DNA from 2 places in the Micromonospora sp. WMMD967 genome. Region 1 is predicted to be linked to the other one. Evidence: riboswitches for the same ligand, from Rfam matches in the RefSeq annotation. Region 1 holds a riboswitch; the other holds the start of a gene.
What was found. A riboswitch is a leader RNA that binds a small molecule or an ion and turns the genes downstream of it on or off. The one in region 1 is predicted to bind S-adenosylmethionine.
Positions count from the first base shown of each region.

Region 2: linked by a shared signal. The riboswitch ahead of O7631_RS15015 (ABC transporter substrate-binding protein) and the one ahead of O7631_RS02740 (aminotransferase class V-fold PLP-dependent enzyme) in region 1 are both predicted to bind S-adenosylmethionine.

Region 1 is NZ_JARUBK010000001.1:561,750-571,780, forward strand. It holds gene O7631_RS02710 (DUF402 domain-containing protein) at 1-159, opposite strand, end outside; gene O7631_RS02715 (ATP-dependent DNA helicase) at 263-2,467, shown strand; gene O7631_RS02720 (AI-2E family transporter) at 2,636-3,946, opposite strand; gene O7631_RS02725 (co-chaperone GroES) at 4,107-4,445, shown strand; gene O7631_RS02730 (hypothetical protein) at 4,527-4,694, shown strand; gene O7631_RS02735 (PrsW family intramembrane metalloprotease) at 4,750-6,228, opposite strand; SAM riboswitch class IV at 6,252-6,372, shown strand; gene O7631_RS02740 (aminotransferase class V-fold PLP-dependent enzyme) at 6,443-7,693, shown strand; gene O7631_RS02745 (FUSC family protein) at 7,698-8,933, opposite strand; gene O7631_RS02750 (metal-dependent phosphohydrolase) at 9,040-9,696, shown strand; gene O7631_RS02755 (DUF4031 domain-containing protein) at 9,668-9,952, opposite strand; gene O7631_RS02760 (FAD-linked oxidase C-terminal domain-containing protein) at 10,021-10,031, shown strand, end outside.
Region 2 is NZ_JARUBK010000001.1:3,207,494-3,217,524, forward strand. It holds gene O7631_RS15000 (Na+/H+ antiporter) at 1-695, shown strand, start outside; gene O7631_RS15005 (amino acid ABC transporter ATP-binding protein) at 743-1,492, opposite strand; gene O7631_RS15010 (amino acid ABC transporter permease) at 1,489-2,262, opposite strand; gene O7631_RS15015 (ABC transporter substrate-binding protein) at 2,302-3,168, opposite strand; SAM riboswitch class IV at 3,444-3,555, opposite strand; gene O7631_RS15020 (amino acid transporter) at 3,640-5,580, opposite strand; gene corA (magnesium/cobalt transporter CorA) at 5,770-6,900, shown strand; gene O7631_RS15030 (hypothetical protein) at 6,916-7,107, opposite strand; gene O7631_RS15035 (2'-5' RNA ligase family protein) at 7,286-7,801, opposite strand; gene O7631_RS15040 (DUF664 domain-containing protein) at 7,880-8,389, shown strand; gene O7631_RS15045 (NAD(P)-dependent alcohol dehydrogenase) at 8,405-9,451, opposite strand; gene O7631_RS15050 (SCP2 sterol-binding domain-containing protein) at 9,597-10,004, shown strand; gene O7631_RS15055 (glycogen debranching N-terminal domain-containing protein) at 10,001-10,031, shown strand, end outside.

The DNA of each region.
Region 1 (10,031 bases):
CTTCTCCACCGAGGGCCGGCCGTGGTAGACCGACTCGGTGCCCTCGGGCACGCCGAGCCAGACGCCGAGATCGTCCTCGGTGAGCCGGCGGGCCGGGTAGTCGCGGTGGGCGCTGCCGTCGTACTTGCGGTAGATCACTCGGACCATGTCGCTCGGCATGATTCGCACCCTAACCGATACTGCCCACGGGTCGTAGCGCGGCGGTAACGGGACGGCACGGACCGACGTCGACCGGCCCGGCCGGCTTCGCGCCACGCGACGGATGGGCGCGGTCGGTGTCGGCGGCGACGGGTACCGTCGCACGGTGACTCCGCCCCGCACCGCCACCGGTTCCGCCACCCCGTCGGCCCGTGCCAAGGGCCGGCGGCGGGGTGCCAAACCCAGCGGCAGGGAGTTGCTGGCGGCGGCGGTCGGCGCGGTGCCCGGCGGCGCGGAACGACCCGGCCAGCTACAGATGACCACGGCCATCGAGGAGTGCGTGGCCGACGGCGAGCACCTTCTCGTGCAGGCGGGCACCGGCACCGGCAAGTCGCTGGCCTACCTCGCACCGGCGCTGACCGTGGACGGCCCGGTGGTGGTCTCCACCGCCACCCTGGCGTTGCAGTCCCAGCTCGTCGACCACGACCTCCCCCGACTGGCCGACGCGGTCGAGCCGGTGCTCGGTCGTCGACCCACCTTCGCGGTGCTGAAAGGCCGCCACCACTACCTGTGCCTCGCCCGACTCGACAACTCCACCGAGGAGGAGCCGGAGGACACCCTCTTCGACGCCCCCGCCGCTCGCCCCGGCGGGGGGACGAAGTGGCTCGGTGAGGCGGGCCGGCTGGGCAAGCAGATCGAGCGGCTACGCGACTGGGCCGAGAAGACCGCCACCGGCGACCGCGACGAGCTGGACCCGGGCGTGGACGACCAGGCCTGGCGGCTGGTGTCGATGCCCGCCCGGGAGTGCGTCGGTGCGAGCCGCTGCCCGTTCGGGCAGGAGTGCTTCGCCGAGGCGTCCCGGGCCCGGGCCCGCGAGGCGGACATCGTGGTGACCAACCACAGCCTGCTCGCTGTCGACATGCTCGCCGACCGGCACATCGTTCCGCCGCACAAGCTGCTCATCGTCGACGAGGCGCACGAGTTGGCCGACCGGGTCTCCTCGGCGGCCCAGGCGGAGCTGGTGCCGGAGCTGATCGACCGCACCACCCGCCGGGCGCGCACACTGCTGCGACCGGAGACCGCCGAAGCGCTCACCGCGGCCGGTGACGCCCTCGCGGTGGGGTTGGCCGAGGCACCGGCCGGACGCATCACGGCGGGGCTTCCCACACCCCTGCGGGAGGCGTGCACGCTGCTCGACGCGGCGACCCGCTCCGCCCTGGACGCCATCGGCGACATCAAGGCCGACGACCCCGACCCGGTCCGCAAGCAGCAGGCCAAGGCCGCGCTGGACGAACTCTCCACCACCGCGCAGCGGCTGCTGGAGGAGGGCGACCACGACGTGGCCTGGGTCGAGAAGAACGACAGCGGCAGCCGCCGGGCGCTGGTGGTCGCGCCGCTCTCGGTCGCCGGCACTCTCGCCACTCACCTGTACGACGAGCGCACAGTCGTCGCCACCTCGGCGACCCTGGCGCTGGGAGGCCGGTTCGACACGGTGGCCCGCGCCCTCGGGCTGGACGCTCCCCCACCCGCGCCGCCGTCCCCCGCGTCGGCCGCGCTGGCTGCCCGCACCGGCCCGGGTCGTCCGGTGGCCGAGACACCGGGCCGTCGACTGGCTGGAGAGGTGACCCCCAGTGCCGTCGTACCGGCCACCGAGGGCCCCGGGTGGCGGTCACTCGACGTCGGCTCGCCGTTCGACTACGCCCGGCAGGGCATCCTGTACGTCGCCGCGCACCTGCCCCGCCCCAGCGTCTCCGGGCTGCCCGAGGCCGCCGGAGAGGAGTTGCTCGGGCTGGTCGGAGCACTCGGTGGTCGTACCCTCGGGCTTTTCTCCTCTCGGCGGGCCGCGCAGCAGGCCGCGGAGCTGCTGCGCGCGCGGACCGACCTGCCGGTGCTGTTGCAGGGCGAGGAGGCCCTGCCGTTGCTGGTCCGTCGGTTCCGCGAGGAGCGCGCCAGCTGCCTGTTCGGTGTGATGTCGCTGTGGCAGGGCGTGGACGTGCCGGGTGACGCGTGTCAGCTCGTCGTCATCGACCGGCTGCCCTTCCCGCGCCCGGACGAGCCGCTGGCGGCGGCTCGCGCTGCCGCCGTGGACGCGGGCGGCGGCTCCGGCTTCGCAGCGGTCAGCGTGCCGATCGCGGCGGTTCGGCTGGCTCAGGGTGTGGGCCGGCTGATCCGAGCGACCGGCGACAAGGGCGTGGTCGCGGTGCTCGACTCCCGGTTGGAGACGGCTCGCGGTTACGGGCCGTTCCTGCGGCGGTCGCTGCCCCCGTTCTGGTACACGACGCGTCCCGAGGTGGCTCGCGGCGCCCTGGAACGCCTCGCCCAGTCCTGACCGACCCACCGTCACCCCTCACCCCAGCGCCGGGCGGCGCACGGCCAAGATCGCGCTACAACATGGAAGGAGTGGCCTCCCGCGGTGGGGAGGCCACTCCTTCCATGTTCGTGCGTGATCAAGCGGGCTGGCGACGCGCGCGGAGCGCGCGAAGGCGTGGGCGCTCTCCTACGGGGCCTGGGCGGCGACGACCACGGCGTCGGGTGGGGTGTCCGGGACCCTTCGGGCGGCGAGCCGACGGACGGCGGTGTTCAGCACCGCGATGAGCGGCACGGAGACCAGCGCGCCGGTGATGCCGGCGAGGACGACACCCGCGGCGATACCGATGATCACCGCGAGTGGGTGGAGGGCGACCGCCCGTCCCATGATCAGCGGCTGGAGGACGTGCCCCTCGATCTGCTGCACACCGATCACCGCGCCCAGGATGATCAGGGCGGTGACCGGGCCGCTGTCGACGAGCGCGACGAGCACCGCGACGCCGCCGGACAGCGCCGCGCCGACGATCGGGATGAACGCGCCGAGGAAGACCAGCGCGGCCAGCGGGAAGGCGAACGGGATGTCGAAGATGACCAGGAAGATGCCGATGCCGACCGCGTCGATGAAGGCGACCAGGACGGTCGCGCGGACGTAGGCGACAAGCGTCTGCCAGGAGGCTCGGCCCGCATCGTCGACCTTCCACCGGGCGGCCACCGGCAGCAGGCGGACCAGGAAACGCCAGATCCGGGTGCCGTCGCGCAGGAAGAAGAACGTCGCGAAGAGCACGAGCAGCGTGCCGGTCAGCACCTCGGCCAGCGTCGCCGCAGTGCTCAGCGCCCCGCTGGTGAACTTCGAGGTGTTGTTGTTGATCCAGCCCTGGGCCTCGTCGATGTAGCGGTCGAGCTGGGTGTCGGAGAGGTGCAGCGGGCCCGTCTTCAGCCAGTTCTGGATCTGCCGGACGCCCTCCGAGGACTTCGCGCTCAACTCCGGCACGCCCCGGATGAACTCGTTGACCACGAGCGTCAGCGTGCCGATGACCGCGACCAGGCCGCCGACCAGCACCACCGCCGTCGCCAGCGACCGGGGCAGTCGGGCCCGCAGCAGCCAGCCCACCGCAGGCGCGAGCAGCGCGGAGAGCAGCAGCGCGATGGCCAACGGGATGATCACGATCTTGATCGTGCCGACGATCCGGAGCAGAGCCCAGGCCACCACGCCGATCACGATCAGCCGCCAGCACCACGCTGCGGCGATCCGCAGCCCGTGCGGGACGTCGGCGTCGTCCCGGCTGGAGGTCGAACTGTGCAGGTCCACAGGAGGCTCAGCACCGTAGACCGAGGCAGTCGGCGGCGCGGTCGGCCCCGGTACGGCCGGGGACGCCACCCGGGCGTCCGCCGACACGTCGCTCAACTCGTCGCTCGACGTGCCCTCGTCGGGACGGGCCGACTCCTGTCGCGACTGGTAGGCGCGGCGAAGCCGCCCGCGTACCCGCTCGAAGCGGCTCAAGCGCACCTCCTGGCAGAAGAGACCGGTCCACCCACGGCGACAGGTCGGACAGCATACGTCCGTTGCCGACACCGTAGGGCAGTTCCGCCACACAGTGCCCCCGCCACCACCGGCGTAACCACCGGCGGCCCGCCGTCGGCCACACGGTAGCGTCTCCGGCGTGACCGCCGACAACGATCTCGACGCCGGCCTGCCGATCCGTCTGCTGCACGACCGGGTGCTGGTGCGGATGGAGGGCAGCGAGGGCGAACGCCGCTCCACCGCCGGCATCGTCATCCCGGCGACCGCCGCGGTCGGCAAACGCCTCGCCTGGGCCACCGCCGTGGGCGTGGGCCCGAACGTGCGGGCCATCGTCTCCGGCGACCGGGTGCTCTTCGACCCGGACGACCGTTCCGAGGTCGAGCTGCACGGCCGCGGGTACGTGTTGCTGCGCGAACGCGACGTGCACGCCGTGGCCGCCGAGCGGATCGAGAACGATTCCACCGGCCTCTACCTCTGACCCACCCTCCCCCTGCCGCGCACCGTTTGCCCGGCCGCACGACGGGAAGCCATCCGGCGACCGTGGCCCTGGGGAGGGACGATGCCGGTATTCGTGAAGAAGCTGTTGACCTGGGGCTTCGTCGCGTTCCTGATCTACTTCGTGGCCTTCCGGCCGGACGGCGCCGCGCAGATGTTCCGGGCGATCGGGGCCGCGTTGATCGCGATGTTCCAGGGCTTCGGCGACTTCCTCACCTCGCTGATGACGTGAGCCGGCGGGCTGGCTGAGGCCCCGGTCTGATCACCTGAGCCACGGGCACCAGCCGTCAGTGGTGACCCGGGGGCCAGGGCGCGGGCGGGCGCAGGCCGGGCCAGCCGGGTGGGGCGTACCCGACCGGGGGCGGTGCGGGGGCCAACACCACCGGAATCGGCACCACCGGCTCGTCCGGCGCGTTCACCGGGCGTTGCTGGCCGTCCGGGAAGCGCAGGTGGTAGCGGCTGCCGTCCCAGAGCCCGGCCGGGGCCTGCGGATCCCGACCGACGAAGACCGACCGGTACGCGCTGATCGCGTCCAGCAGCTCCCGCTCCTCCCGTGCGGTCCGTTCCTGGTCGGCGGCCTTCCGGTCCAGGCCCCGCAGGGTGCCGTCGCGCAGCAGGGCCAGCCGGGTGGCGGCGGACTGGTAACCGCGCATCGCCCGGACCCCGGCGTCACCGGCCACCCGGCGCGCCCAACTGCGGGCCGCGTGCCGTCGCCCCAGACTGCTCAGCGCGGCCACCTCGGGCGGGCTCAGCCAGCCGGCGCGTACGTAGTCCGGCAGGACGCGCTCGGTGAGCCGCCCCTCCCAGGCGCGCAGCCACACCGCCAGCCCCACGGTGCCGAAGAAGACAGGCACCATCAGGCCCAGGAAGCCGTACAGCATGATCACGGCCTCGCCCGTGGCCTGGGTGAGCGTGGGCAGCAGGTTCCACGTGCCGTGCAACATCATCGCCAGCAGCAGGCCGGCGATCGGGGCGAGCACCCGGACCCGCCGGTCCGCCGTCCGCGCGGCGATGCCCAGGCCGAAACCCGTCATCGAGGTGAAGAGCGGATGGGCGAACCCGAACAGCAGGATCCGCAGGATGAAGATCGCGATGACCTGCTGGATGCCGGTGGCGGGGCCATACCTGTCGACACCGGACGCGTAGCCCAACCCGCCCAGGTAGAGGATGTTCTCCACCATGGCGAAGCCGACCGCCGACAGCCCGCAGTAGACCAGGCCGTCGGTGATCCCGGACCACTCGCGGCGGCGGAACACCAGCAGCAAAATCGGGCCGAGCGCCTTCGTCGACTCCTCGATGAACGGCGCCACCAGCACTCCGGTCAGCGCGGCCGGCAGACCCCAGTCGGCGAAGCGGCCGGCGGCGAAGTCGTTCACCGTCAGTGAGGCGGCGGTGGAGACGAACGCGCCCCAGGCGAAGCAGAAGATCAGGTATTTCAGCGGCTCGGGTTCGTACCGGTCCAGCCAGAGGAAGCAGGCGACCAGCACCGGCACCGGCAGGATGGCGGCGGCCACCCCGATGAGCAGGGCCTGCACGCCGAGCGACTGGCCGAGCTGGAAGACGATGAACACCGCGCAGGCGGCGATGAGCAGCACCACCACGGCCAGCGCCAGGAACCGCCGCCAGCCCAGTCGGCGCCGCGGCATCGGGGGCGCCTCGACGGCGGACGGGGCCGTGGATGCGGGCGGCGACGGCAGGGGTGAACCGGGCGGGGTGTCGGCCATGCGGTCAGCGTAGCCATCCGCCGCCGGCTGGTCCGGTCGCATCGGCAGCCGCTATGCTGCCGGCAGGTCACGAGTGCCAGCGCGAAGCCCCGGCTTGCTGGCCGGCAACCCTCGTCGAGTTCGCGGTGGGGTGCCCCGGGTGATGACCGGGCCCAGCCCGATCGGTGTGCTGGGCAAGCGCGGACCCCGTCCCGACAGTGCACCCGGGGTCCCTGACCCCGGAGGTTCCGGCGTGCCCGTCACCCTTCTCCCCCCGCTGCCCACCTGCTTCGACACCGCGCCCGAGCCGACCTTGTCGGGGCCGCTCGACGTCCTCGGCGTACCGGGCGAGATCAACCTGGACTACGCCGCCAGCGCGCCGTGCGCGCGGGCCGCCGCCGACGCGGTGGCCGAGCTGCTGCCCTGGTACGCGAGCGTCCACCGTGGGGCGGGAGCGTTGTCCCGACGCTGCACCCTCGCGTACGAGCAGGCCCGGCAGACGGTCGGTGACTTCTTCGGCGCCCGAGCCGACGATCACGTGATCTTCACCCGCAACACCACCGACGCGCTCAACCTGCTGGCACGGGCCGTGCCGGCGGGCACGACGGTGGTCACCTTCGCCGGTGAGCACCACGCCAACCTGCTGCCGTGGCCGCGCGGCTCGGTGCGGCTGCCTGTGCCCACCGACCCGGACGCTGCGGTACGCGACCTCGCCGCCGCCCTCACCGAACTACGCCGGGGCAGCAACCCGGCGCTGCCGGTGCTGGTCGCGGTGACCGGTGCGAGCAACGTGACCGGTGAGCTGTGGCCGGTCACCGAGCTGGCCCGGGTGGCCCACCGGCATGGTGCCCGGATCGTGCTGGACGCCGCGCAGCTCGCCCCGCACGCCCCGGTCGACCTGCTCGCGCTGGACGTCGACTACCTGGCGGTGTCCGGCCACAAGCTGTACGCGCCGTTCGGTGCGGGTGTGCTGATCGGCCGGGCGGACTGGCTGGACGCCGCACCGCCGTACCTGGCCGGCGGCGGTGCCACCAGCCACGTCGGACCGGCCACCCACGACGTGAACTGGACGACCGGGCCGGCACGGCACGAGGGCGGCACCCCGAACCTGCTCGGCGCGGTGGCGCTGGCGGCTGTGTGTACGGCGCTCGACGGCGCAGACCGGGCCGCGCTGGCCGCCCACGAGCAGGCGCTGCTGACCCGACTGCGGACCGGCATCGCCGCTCTGCCGCACGTCGTGGAGCTGCGCACGTTCGGCCGCGACGCGCCCCGCGTCGGGATCGTCTCGTTCGTGGTCGTCGGCTGGGACTCCAGCGACGTGGCCGCACGGTTGGCCGCCGAACACCACATCGGCGTACGCGACGGGTTGTTCTGCGCCCACCCGCTGGCGCGACGTCTGCTCAGCGAGGCGGCGGGGCGTACCGGCCGCCGGGACCTGCCGTCCACGGCGCTGCGGGCCAGCATCGGCCTGGGCACCACGGAGGCGCAGGTGGACCAGCTGCTCGCCGCACTCGCCGACCTGGGGTGAGGGCTCAGCCGACGGGTGGGGCGGTGGGCGGTTTCGGTGTCTCGTCGGGTTTGGCCGGCTCGGCGACCGGCCGCTCCTGCTCCCCGAAGGCGGTGCGGATCCACCGGTTCGCCTCCTCCTGCTCGATCCCGGAGGCCACCAACAGGTCGCTCGCTGTGGTGCGGATCTGGGCGACCACCACGCTGCCGGAGAAGCCGACGCCGTCACCGTACGCCCGGCCGGCCTCGCTGACCGCCCGCAGGGACCGCTCCCGGGCCTTCTCCGGCTCCTCCCCGGCAGCGAACTCGTGCTTGAGCAGCCGGACCGACTCGGCGAGGTGACCGACCGCGTCCGGCATCGATTCGGGCACCGGCTCCTCGTCCTCGATGAGGGTCACCGATCGACGGATCAGGGTGCCGCTGTTGCGCATCGCTCGGTCGATCGGGTCGGCCGCCTCCGCGTAGTGGGTCAGTTCGTCGCGGCGGTGCCAGCGGGCCGGGGAGAGGGTGGCGGTCTCCTTCGCGCCCTCGATCGCCTCGCCCAACGTGGCCAACTCCTCCTTGTTGTCGCGCAGCCTCTCCAGTGCGCGCTGGATGGTGGCCCGATCCCGACTGCGTAGACCGTCCGCCGTGACGTCGAGCTGGGTGGCGAGCAGGTCGAGCGCCGGCCGGGCGGCTCGGTTGATCACCCGCAGTGGGTTCAGCGGCAGCAGCACCGCCGTGACCACCAGGGCGACACCGCCACCGAGGAACGCGTCGACGAAACGGGGGATCTCCAGGTCCTGGGTCGACGGGCTCAGTGTCACGATCAGCACCGCCGTGGCCGCCGCCTGGATCACGATGGCGACGCTCGCCCCGGCGAAGATGGTGAGCAGGATCGCGACAGTGACCACCAGGCCGAGTTGCCAGGCCCCGGTGCCGAGGAAGTAGATCAAGAGGTCGCCGACGGCCACCCCGACCCCCACCCCGACGATCAACTCGACGGTTCGGCGGAACCGCTGGCCCACCGACGCGGCGAGGGTGCCGACCGCGGAGATCGGCGCGAACACCGGCTGTGGGTTACCGAGGACCACGTGCGCGATCAGGTACGCGATTCCGGCAGCCAGCCCGGCCTGGACGGCCAGCCCGCCGGCCATCCTCACCCGGTGCAGACGGTCGTGCAGGGTGGCTCGGCTCCGATGGCGCAGTTGCTCGGTAGCCTCGGCGATCCGGGCGCCGTCGATGTCCACCAGTCCTTCACGCAACGCGGTACGTCGCACCATCGGCTGTCGCTTGTCCCGGGCCACGGCCATGGGCGCGACTACCCGTGGTGGGCGCGCTGAATCCTCCCTTCACACGCGTCACGGGCGGATACGGCAGACTCGGGCGGTGGTTGATCTGCTTGATCGGTGGCGGACAGCGGTCCGGGGTGCCGGCGCGAGCCCGGACGCGTCGTCGGGCGGTGCGGGGGAGCGGTTGCTCGGTCGGTGGCGGGAGCCGCACCGGCACTACCACACTCCGGTCCACCTGACGGCTGTGCTCGACGTGGTGGACGAGCACGCCGACCTCGCCGCCCAGGTCGACCTGGTGCGGTTGGCGGCCTGGTTCCACGACGCCGTCTACGACCCGCGAGCCTCCGGGTACGCCAACGAGCACGACAGCGCCGCGCTTGCCGACGAGGTGCTCACCGGGCTCGGGGTGCCGGCGTCCTCCGTCGCCGAGGTGCACCGGCTGGTGCTGCTCACGGCCGGGCACACTGTGGCACCGGGTGACCGGGACGGCGCGCTGCTCTGCGACGCGGACCTCGCCGTGCTGGCCGCGCCGGCGGCCACGTACGAGCGGTACGCGGCGGCGATCCGGCGGGAGTACGCCCACGTGCCGGAGCCGGCCTTCCGGGCCGGGCGGGCGGCGGTGTTGACCGGTCTGCTGGCGCTGCCCGCGCTGTTCCGGCTGCCGCCGCTGGCCAGCCGGTGGGAGGAGCCCGCCCGGGACAACATGCGCCGCGAGCTGGCCGCGCTCAGCGAGGAGTCGAAGGACGCGGGCTGACCAGGTGCTTCGGGCGACGCAGCCCGGCCGTGCGGAGTAGCCGGACCAGTTCCCGGCTCGGCACCACCTGGGCGCCGAGCCACACCGCCGCCGCGAACCGGTCGGCCGGAATGTCGTAGTGGTCCCGGTCGAAGCCGCGCCGGGGCGCACCGAGCGTCTCGGCGAAGGCGTGCAGCTCGGCGTACGAGACGTCGCTGATCAGGTGCGACCAGAGCCGACCGCGCCACGGCCAGGCAGGCCGGTCCAGGTAGAGCATGGTGCCCAAGCTATCCCGCGCAGTCGATCATGTTGATGATCGGCTGCCGGCGACCTAGCCTCGGCTGCATGGCCCCCAC
Region 2 (10,031 bases), 2.6 Mb from region 1:
AGCGCGCTCTGGTGATCGTGCTCGTGGTGACGCTCGTCGTCATCGGCACCCGGCTGGTGTTCGTCTACCTCACCTCGCAGATCGCCAGGCTGCGACGTCGCCGGATCATGGACCCGAGCCAGGGGCCCTCGGCCTGGCGGGTGGGGACCGTCGCCGGCTGGTCGGGGTTCCGGGGCGCGGTGTCGCTGGCCGCCGCCCTGGCCGTACCGACGGTGACCGTCGCCGGCCAACCGGTGATCGAGCGCGACCTGATCATCTTCGTCACCGCCCTGGTGATCGTGCTGATCATGCTGCTCCAGGGCACCACCCTGCCGCTGGTCGTGCGCTGGGCGGGGCTGGTCGGCGACCCCGAACGCGTCGACGAGGCCCGGCATGCCCGGCGGCGGGCCACCGAGGCGGGCCTCGCCGCTCTGCCCCAGGTGGCGGCCGAGGTCGGCGCGCAGGAGGAGTCGGTCCATCGGCTGCGAGCCGAGTACCAGAGGCACCTGGAGGACCTCAACGACGAGAGCGGGGGTAGCACCGCCGAGGAGCGCCGCCTCGAACGTCGGCTGCGCCTGCGCGTCCTCGCCCACAAGCGTCGGGAGGTCACCCGCCTGCGCGACAACCGGGAGATCGACGACCTGGTGCTCCAGGAGCTCCAGGCCGCCCTGGACAACGAGGAGATCCGGCTGCTGGGGCGCGGACCCAACGAGTGACCGCCGACCTGCCGCCGCGACTCAGAGCACCTGGGAGCCGTCGCGACTCAGAGCACCTGGGACAGGAACCGGCGGAGCCGAGGATGCTCGGCCCGTTCGAAGACCGCCTCGGGCGGGCCGGCCTCCAGCACCACGCCCCGGTCCATGAAGGCGACGGTGTCGGCGACCTGTCGGGCGAAGCCCATCTCGTGGGTGACCACCACCATGGTCATGCCGGCGGCGGACAGGTCGGCCATGACCCCGAGCACGCCCTTGACCAGCTCCGGGTCGAGCGCCGAGGTGGCCTCGTCGAAGAGCATCACCTCGGGCCGCAGCGCCAACGCCCGGGCGATCGCGACCCGCTGCTGCTGACCGCCGGAGAGCTGAGCCGGGCGCGCGTCGGCCTTGCCGGCCAACCCCACCAGGTCCAGTTGGGCCCGGGCCACGGCCTCCGCCTCGTCCTCGCCGAGCCCGCGGAGCCGGCGCAGCGCGAGGGTGACGTTGCGCAGCACGCTCATGTGCGGGAACAGGTTGAACTGCTGGAAGACCATGCCGACCCGCTGCCGCAGGCTGTCCGGGTCGTCCCCCAGCACGCTGCGCCCGTCCAACAGGACGTCGCCGCGGTCCGGCTCGATCAACCTGTTGATGGTGCGCAGGAGGGTGGACTTGCCGGACCCGGACGGGCCGATCACGCAGGCCGTCCCCCCGCGCGGCACGGTCAGGTCGACGCCACGCAGTACCCGGTTCGGCCCGAAGGCGAGGTGCACGTCCCGTACGTCGAGGCTGACCGAGGTAGTGGTGGTGGTGTCGGTGGTCATCGCCGGTCTCCCTGGACGGTGGCGGGCAACGGGAGGTCGTCGTCCTCGTCGGTCGACGCGACGGCTGGCCGTCCGTGGCGCAACCGCCGGTCGATCCAGTTGACGACGTGTGTCAGCGGAACTGTCAGCGCCAGGTAGAAGAGCCCGGCCAGGAGCAGCGCGGACTCGTTGCCGGTGGTGGCCGCGTAGTCCTGCCCGATCCGGAACAGCTCCCGCTGGCTGGCCACCAGGCCGAGGAAGTAGACCAGGCTGGAGTCCTTGATCAGTGCGATGAGCTGGTTGACCCAGGCCGGCAGGACCCGCCGGATGCCCTGCGGAATGATCACCAGCCGCATCGCGTCGCTCCAGGAGAAGCCGAGCGCGCGGGCGCCCTCCAACTGGGCGGCCTCGACCGACTGGATGCCGGAGCGGAAGATCTCCCCGATGTACGCGGCGGCGATCAGCGACAGCGCCAGGATCCCCAGGGGGTAGGGGTCCGGTCCCCAGACCTGCATGCCCAGCGGTGCCAGCCCGACGCCGATCAACAGGATCGTCGCCGCGGCCGGCAGCCCTCGGAACACGTCGGTGTAGACCCGCGCCGGCCAGCGCAACCACCGGCTGCGGGAGATCCCGGCGACGGCCAGCAGCAGGCCCAGCACCGAGCCGAGCAGGGCGGCGGAGACCGCCAGGATCAGCGTGTTCGGCAACCCGACGGTCAGCATCTCGGGCAGCGCCTCGCGCATCGCGTCGAGGTCGAAGAACGTCTCCCACAGGGTGCTCAACGGATCCATCGGTCGTCTCTCCTACCGTCCTGCTCGCTCGTCGTCGGTTCAGGACGTGGTCGACGCGGACGCCGACGGCGCCACCGTGACCGCTCCGCTGCCCGGCTTGAAGTCCGCCGGGATCGGTCGGCCGGGGTAGTACTGGGACTGCAACCGGTTCCAGGTGCCGTCCGCGATGACCTCGTCGAGGGCCTTGTTCAGCGCCTCGCGCAGCTTGTCGCCGCCCTTCGCGACGGCGTACGCGGTCGGTGCCGGGCTGAGCTGCTTGGCCGCCACGGTGATCTTGCCGTTGCTGTCGGCGGCCGACTTCTCGCCGATCTCCGCCGGGGCGATCCACGCGTCGGCGGTGCCGGCCTTGAGCTGGTTGATCGCGCCGTTGTAGTCCGGCACCCGCACCGGGTCGAGCTGCTTGCCGGTGGCGTAGTCGTCCTGCACGGTGCCCTGCACCACCACGACCCGCTTGCCGGCGAGCTGGTCGAAGTCGGTGATCGGGGAGCCGGCCGGGACGTCCAGGCCGAAGTAGCCGAAGTCGTAGCCGTTGCCGAAGTCGACTGTCTTCTTCCGCGCCTCCGTGATGGTGATCGAGGAACTGCCGACGTCGAACTTGTGGTTGTTGACCTGGGAGAGCAATGCGGAGAAGTCGGTGCCGACGAACTCGACCCGGAGACCGAGCTTGCCGGCCACGGCGGTCAGCAGGTCGTTGTCGAAGCCGGTGAACTTGCCGTCCTCGAGGTACACGTTCGGCGGGGCGTCGGTCAGGGTGCCGGCCCGCAGAACGCCCGGCTGCGCCAGGCCGTACGGGTTGGCGCTGGTGTCGGACGAGCTGTCGCCGCCGCAGGCGGTGAGCGCGGTGGCGGCCAGGACGGCGGCAGCGCCCAGGGCGGTGGCACGGGTCAGGGCAGGAAGAAGTCGCACGGGTGTCTCCGAAAAGGTCGCGTCCCGGCACGCACGGATGTGCGTCGCCGGCGGTGCGCCCGATGGGCGTACCGGTGAGGGAGGTTCGGGAGGAGGGCTGCGCTAGTGCGTGGTGCCGCGACGACACGCGGCGCTGCACATTCGCATCATGTCCACGTGCCGCCGCCGGGTCAGTGCCGGCGAGGGCCAACCGGCGCGGACGTCCGCGGTGTCGGTCGGTGGAGTGGTGCTGAGGATGCGCATGGTTCTCCCGGGTCTGTGCTGACCTGGGTGCCAGGCCACGCTTGCACCGACGTCCTGTCGGTGCCTGGTCTTCACCCGGGGCACCCCACCGCGGAGGAGGGTTGCCGGCCAGCGAGCCGGGGCTTCGCGCTGGCGCTCATGACCTGCGCCGAGGCTAGCAGCAGGCACGGGTGGATCGTCCAGTCGTTATGACCACGCTCACCAGGGAGATGGGTGCCCGCGGTCCCGTCAGCCGGCGTGCACGTGTGGCCGTCGGCGCGGATCAGGCTCGTGTCGACGCAGAATCTCCCGGGTGACCGAGGCGATCTCACCCTGCCCGAACGCCAGGTAGCGCAGGACGTTGCGACCCGGGCCGCCCTCGGTCCACTCGAAGTAGATGTGCGGGCGTCGACGGGTCCGGTCGCGGATCTCCAGCAGCAGGGCGGCGAGCGCGTTGGGCACCCCTGAGCTGGTCAGACTGAGCACCGGGAAGCGACCGTCGACCAGACTGCCGGTCACCACGAGCTCGGTCTCGAAGTCCGACGGATCGGAGACGTGGACCTCGACGAAGAGCACGTCGCTGTCGTCGGGGAAGTCGTTGTCCGCCATGGTCTGCGCCAGCTTGGCGCGGTACTCCACCTCATCCCGGCCGTCGGGCTCGTGGGCGATGAGGCGGATCCGCCGACCGGCGCGTTCGTCGATCATCTTGGTCGCGACCGGGTCCAGCTCGACGTGGTCGACCCGCAGCTCGAAGGCGCGGGACAACCGGGAGAGCAGCGAGACCACGATGATCCCGCCGATGAAGCAGGCCGCGATCTTCACGCCGTCCGGGCGTTCCACCACGTTCGCCAGCGTGGTGTAGACGAAGATCACCGCGATGGTGCCGAACGCTGTCGTGCGGCCGCGCTGCCGGTGCCGCACCGCCGCGAGGGTCACCGCCGTCGCCGCCGAGGTGATCAACACCAGGACCCCGGTGGCGTACGCGCCGCCCTGCGCGTCGACGCTGGCCTTGAAGACGACCGTGATCAGGAACGCCACCGCCGTGAAGACCAGCACCAGTGGCCGGACCGCCCGCGCCCAGGTCGGAGCCATGCCGTAGCGGGGCAGATAGCGGGGTACGAGGTTGAGCAGCCCGGCCATCGCCGACGCCCCCGCGAACCAGAGGATCCCGATGGTGGACAGGTCGTAGACGGTGCCGAACACCTCCCCGAGATGCGCGTGGGCCAGGTAGGCCAACGCCCGGCCGTTCGCCGGCCCGCCGGGCTGGAAAGCCTCCGGCGGGATCAGGATCGTGGTCGTCACGCTGCTGGTGATCAGGAAGACGCTCATGATCACGGCGGCGGTGGTGAGCAGCCGGCGAGCGCCCCTGATGCGGCCCAGCGGTCGCGCCTCGGAGTCCTGCGGGTCGCCGCGCACGCTCGGCATCACGGCCACGCCGGTCTCGAAGCCGGACAGACCCAGCGCCAACTTCGGAAAGACCAACAGCGACAGGGCGACCACCATCCACGGATCGCCGTGACCGGTGGTCAGCGCGGTGGTCCAGTCCTCGACCGCGTGGGGGTGCGTCACCACCCGCCACAGCGCGTCGGCCATCACCACAGCGTTCAGCGTCAGGTAGAGCGCGACCAGGACGACGGCTATCCCGATGGCCTCGGTGAATCCCTTGAGGAACACCGCGCCCAGCAGCGCCACCAGCAGCAGCGTGAGCGGCACCTCGTATCCCTTGAGCGCGCTCGGCCAGAACGGGTTCTCGTCGATGTGCGCGGTGGCGTCGGCGGCCGAGAGAGTGATGGTGATGATGAAGTCGGTGGCCGCGAATCCGAGCAGCACCAGCACCAGCAACTTGCCCGGCCAGTAGCTCAGCAGGCGTACCAGCATCGCGATGGAGCCCTCGCCGTGCGGGCTCTCCGCCGCCACCCGTCGGTAGACCGGCAGCGCGCCCAGCAGGGTCACCAGCACCAGCACCAGGGTCGCCACCGGGGAGAGCGCCCCGGCGGCGAGCGCCGCGATGCCCGGCTGGTAGCCCAGCGTCGAGAAGTAGTCGACACCGGTCAGGCACATCACCTTCCACCAGGGGTGGTGCCGGTGCTCCGGCGGGCGTCCGTGCGGCCCCTGGTGCTGCACGGGCTCCTCGGCGCCGGCACGCAGCAGCCACTCCCGCAGCCGGCCCGCGCGCTTGTCGACCTCCACCGGCGCGTCCCCCGTCAGTCCCGCCCCTGGTAACCGTGAGTATCCGTCCGCGGTGGGGTGCCCGTCCGCCGGTGCGGGGAACCCACCCCGCGTCACACCGGGTTTCGGGCGCGGGACAGGGGGGAAGCAGCGGCCCCCGGGGTGGCGGGAGTCGTGCCGGACCGGGCGTCACCGGGGAGGGGACAGGGCATGGTCGGTGGCCGTCGCTTCCGCCCGGGTGGGGGCTTCGGTCGCCAACTCGACGAGTACGAGACCAGAGTCGGCGTGCCACCGCCCACGGAGTCGCCCACCCCGCCCACCGGTGGGGTGGTGGACAGCGCCGTCTACCTCCATGGGCACCGGTTCGCTTCCCCGTCCGGCCTCGCCGAGACGTACCGCTGCCTGCAGGAGCAGGACGGCGCGATGGCCTGGATCGGGTTGTACCGGCCCGACATCGAGCAGATCACCTCGCTGGCGCGGGAGTTCCGCCTGCACGACCTGGCGGTCGAGGACGCGATCAACGCCCACCAGCGACCCAAGCTGGAACGCTACGGGGAGACCCTGTTCGTGGTGCTGCGCGCCGCCCGCTACGACGACCTCCGGGAAGAGGTCGAGTTCTCCGAGCTGCACCTGTTCATCGGGCCGGGTTTCGTGGTCACCGTCCGGCACGGTGAGGCGCCGGACCTGGCCGCGGTGCGGCGGCGCATGGAGGTCGAGGCGCAGATGCTCGCCCAGGGCCCCGAGGCGGTCCTGTACGCGATCCTCGACCAGGTCGTCGACGGGTACGCGCCGGTCGTGGCCGGGCTGGAGAACGACATCGACGAGATCGAGACCCAGGTGTTCGGTGGTGACCCGAACGCGAGCCGGCGCATCTACGGCCTCAGCCGCGAGGTGATCCAGTTCCAGCGCGCCGCGCGCCCCCTGCTCGCGGTGCTCGACGCGCTGGCCGACGGCGCGGGCAGTGCCGACACGGACGAGGAGCTACGCCGCTACCTGCGGGACGTCACCGACCACCTGACCCAGGTGGTGGAACGGGTGGACGGGTTCCGGCACCTGTTGCAGAACATCCTCACCGTCAACGCCACACTCGTCTCGCAGCAGCAGAACGAGGAGATGCGGAGCCTCACGGCGGCCAGCTACGCGCAGAACGAGGAGCTGAAGAAGGTCTCGTCCTGGGCGGCGATCCTGTTCGCTCCCACGCTCATCGGCACCGTGTACGGCATGAACTTCGTCCACATGCCGGAGTTGCACTGGCGCTTCGGCTACCTCTTCGCGCTGCTGTTGATGCTGCTGGTCTGCGGCACCCTGTATCTGATCTTCAAGCGGCGCGGCTGGCTGTGAGCCGCCCGCCGAGGATCACTCGATGCCGCGCAGGATGTGCCGTTCGTCCTCGACGTCGTCGTCGCCGGCACTGATCCGGCCGAGCAGGACGGCGGCCGCCCAGATCGTCAGGGGCGTGGCCGCCCCGGTCATACCGCCGGCGGTCCGGTCGTCCCGGCTCTGGCTCCGCTCCGCTCGCGGTGGCCTGCGCTGAGCCTGCATAGGCACTGCCCCTCCTCGTCGAAGCCGCCGTGGGCAGCGCGGCGTGACCCCGCGCCGCCGGCCGGGCGGAACGCGCTCGGCGGGACGGCATCTACGTCGAACCATCCCACGTCAGGCCGCATAACCACCGCTTCTTTTCGGTTTCCCGACTGTCGCCCGCCAAACCGGACATTTTCGTCGACGGTCAGGGCAGCGGGTGGGCGATGCCCCGCGCGTGGTCGGTGAGGGCCGCCCCGACCACTGTCGCGGTCAGCGGCAGCACCTCCAGGCAGCGGCGCACCGCGGCGGCCATCAGCGCGTTCGGCACCCGCATGGAGAGCGTGCAGTGCGGCACCCACCGGCCCGGCTGGTAGTGCTCGGCCAACGGGATGCCGGCGGCGGCGAGCCGGTCGTGGACCGTGCGGTGGTGGGCCAGGAGCTCCGGGGTGGGCGTCGGACCGAGCCAGAGCACCCGACCGACGAACTGGCCGGCGTGCTGGAACTCGAGCCGCAGGGGAGCCGCCACGACCGTCCCGTGCAGGGCCTCGGCGACCTGTTCCGGGTCGAACCGGGGCGCCACCGCCAGTGAGACGTGCGGACGGTGACGTTGCTCCAGCAGCGAGCGCATGCTCTGCACGCCCTCGGTCTCCAGCGCGTCCCACAGCACGCGGATCCGGCGGGTGGCATCCGGATCCAGGTACAACTCCACCGCCGCGACCATTTGATCACCGTAGCGGCCGAGGTTTGGGCGACAGCGCTCGGCGGTACCAGACCGCAGATCGAACAGGAGGCGTACCCGATGGACGTGAGTGATCTGCTGACCGAGACGTACGACCGACTACCCGACCTCGTCCGTGCGGCGGTGGACGGCCTGAGCCCGGAGCAGCTACGCCACGAGCCGGCACCCGGCCACAACTCGATCGGCTGGCTGGTCTGGCACCTCACCCGCGTGCAGGACCATCACGTCGCCGAGGTGCTCGACGCCGAGCAGATCTGGGTGCGTGGCGACTGGGCGGGCCGGTTCGGCCTCACCGCCGATCCCGACGACACCGGCTACGGGCACTCGCCGGCGCAGGTCGCGGCGGTGCGGCCGGAGAGCGCGCAGGCGTTGATCGACTACTACGGTGCCGTCGCGTCGCGTACCGGAAAGTTCCTGGCCGGCCTGCGCCCGGCGGACCTGGACCGCGTCGTCGACGAGGCGTGGGACCCGCCGGTCACCCTCGGCGTCCGGCTGGTCAGCGTCGCCGAGGACGATCTGCAACACGTGGGTCAGGCCGCCTACCTGCGCGGACTGCTCGAAACCGGCTGACCGCTCCCGGCCGGCTCACGGCACGATCACGGCCCGGCCCTCCAGCGTGCCGTCGCGCATCTGCCGGTACGCGTCGAGCGCGTCCTCCAGCGCGAAGTGGGTGGTCGTCGGCCGGATCAGCCCACGGGCGCCCAGATCGAGCACCTCGACCAGTTCCGGGCGGCTACCCCAGTAGGTGGTCGCGATGCTCACCTCGTAAGGCACGGAGAAGAAGGACACCGCCAGGGTGCCCCCGCCGAGACCCACAATGGTCAGGTCGCCCACCGTGCGGGCGGTCGCCACGCCCAGGGCGAGGGTGGCGTCGGTGCCGACGAAGTCCAGCACCACGTCGGCGCCCCGACCGCCGGTGGCCTGCCGGATCTCCTCGGCGGCGCTCGGACCGGAGGTGATCGTTCGATCGGCGCCACACTCCTCGGCCAGCCGTAACGCCTCGGGGCGGTTGTCCACCGCGAGCACGCGGGCGGCGGTGGTGGCCTTCAGGATCTGTACGCCCACGTGCCCCAGCCCGCCGACTCCGATCACCACGGCCGTGCTGCCGGGCGGCAACTTCGGCCAGGAGCGGCGAATCGCGTGGTACGGGGTGAGCCCGGCATCGGTCAGCGGCGCGGCGTCAGCCGGATCCAGCCCATCCGGCAGGGGTACGACGTGCCGCGCGTCCGGGACCAGTTCGAACTCGGCCATGCCCCCGTCCAGTCCGAGCCCGCCGCCACCGCTCGGCACCGGCGCGCCGGACGGGTTTTCGCAGTACGTGTCGACACCGACCCGGCACCGGGCGCAGGTGCCGCAGCCCCACGCGCCGAAGACGGCCACCGGTTGCCCGACGGACAGCCCGGTCACCCCGTCGCCGAGGGCGTGCACCCAGCCGGCGTTCTCGTGGCCGAGGGTGAATGGTGGATTCCAGGGCATGGTGCCGGGCTCGAACTCGTCCATCAGGTGCAGGTCGGAATGGCAGGCGCCGGCACCGCCGATCCGGACCACCACCTGACCCGGCCCAGGAGTCGGGTCGGGGACCTCGACCAACTCCGGCGTCGACCTCCAGTCCTGCAACCGCAGCGCGCGCATCCGGTGCTCCCTCGCTCGACAGAGTCGGTGGCTGCCCCCTTCGCAGCGGCCCAAACTGGCCGGCGGTGCGCCTCACCCGTTTCGGGTGAACCGTCCTCACCCGCGCGCGGGCGATCCTGCGGAGAACCGTGGGGGAGGGGACCCGATGGACGCGACGGCGGAGCAGTACCTGCAACAGCTGGACGACGGTCGGCGCCCCGACCTGCCGGAGACCACAGCGGGAACGCTGCGGCTGGACGTGCGCGGCGACGGCTGCACCGACCACTGGTACCTGCGCCTCTCCGACCAGCACGTCCAGGTGACCCGCTCGGACGACGACGCCGACCTGGTGGTCCGCGCCGACCGCCGGGTGTTCGACAGCATGGTCAACGGTGAGCTGCATCCCGGCGCGGCGATGCTGCGCAACGAGCTGACGATGCAGGGGGACATGCGCCTGCTGCTGGTGCTGCGGCGAATCTTCGCGGGGCCGGCCGGCGCCCGCCACCCTCGGGAACTGGGTCGGGCCGCTCTGGCCGCTCGGCCCGCGACGGCCGCTCGGGAGGGTCGATCGTGAAGCAGGAACTGCTGCACGTCATCGCCG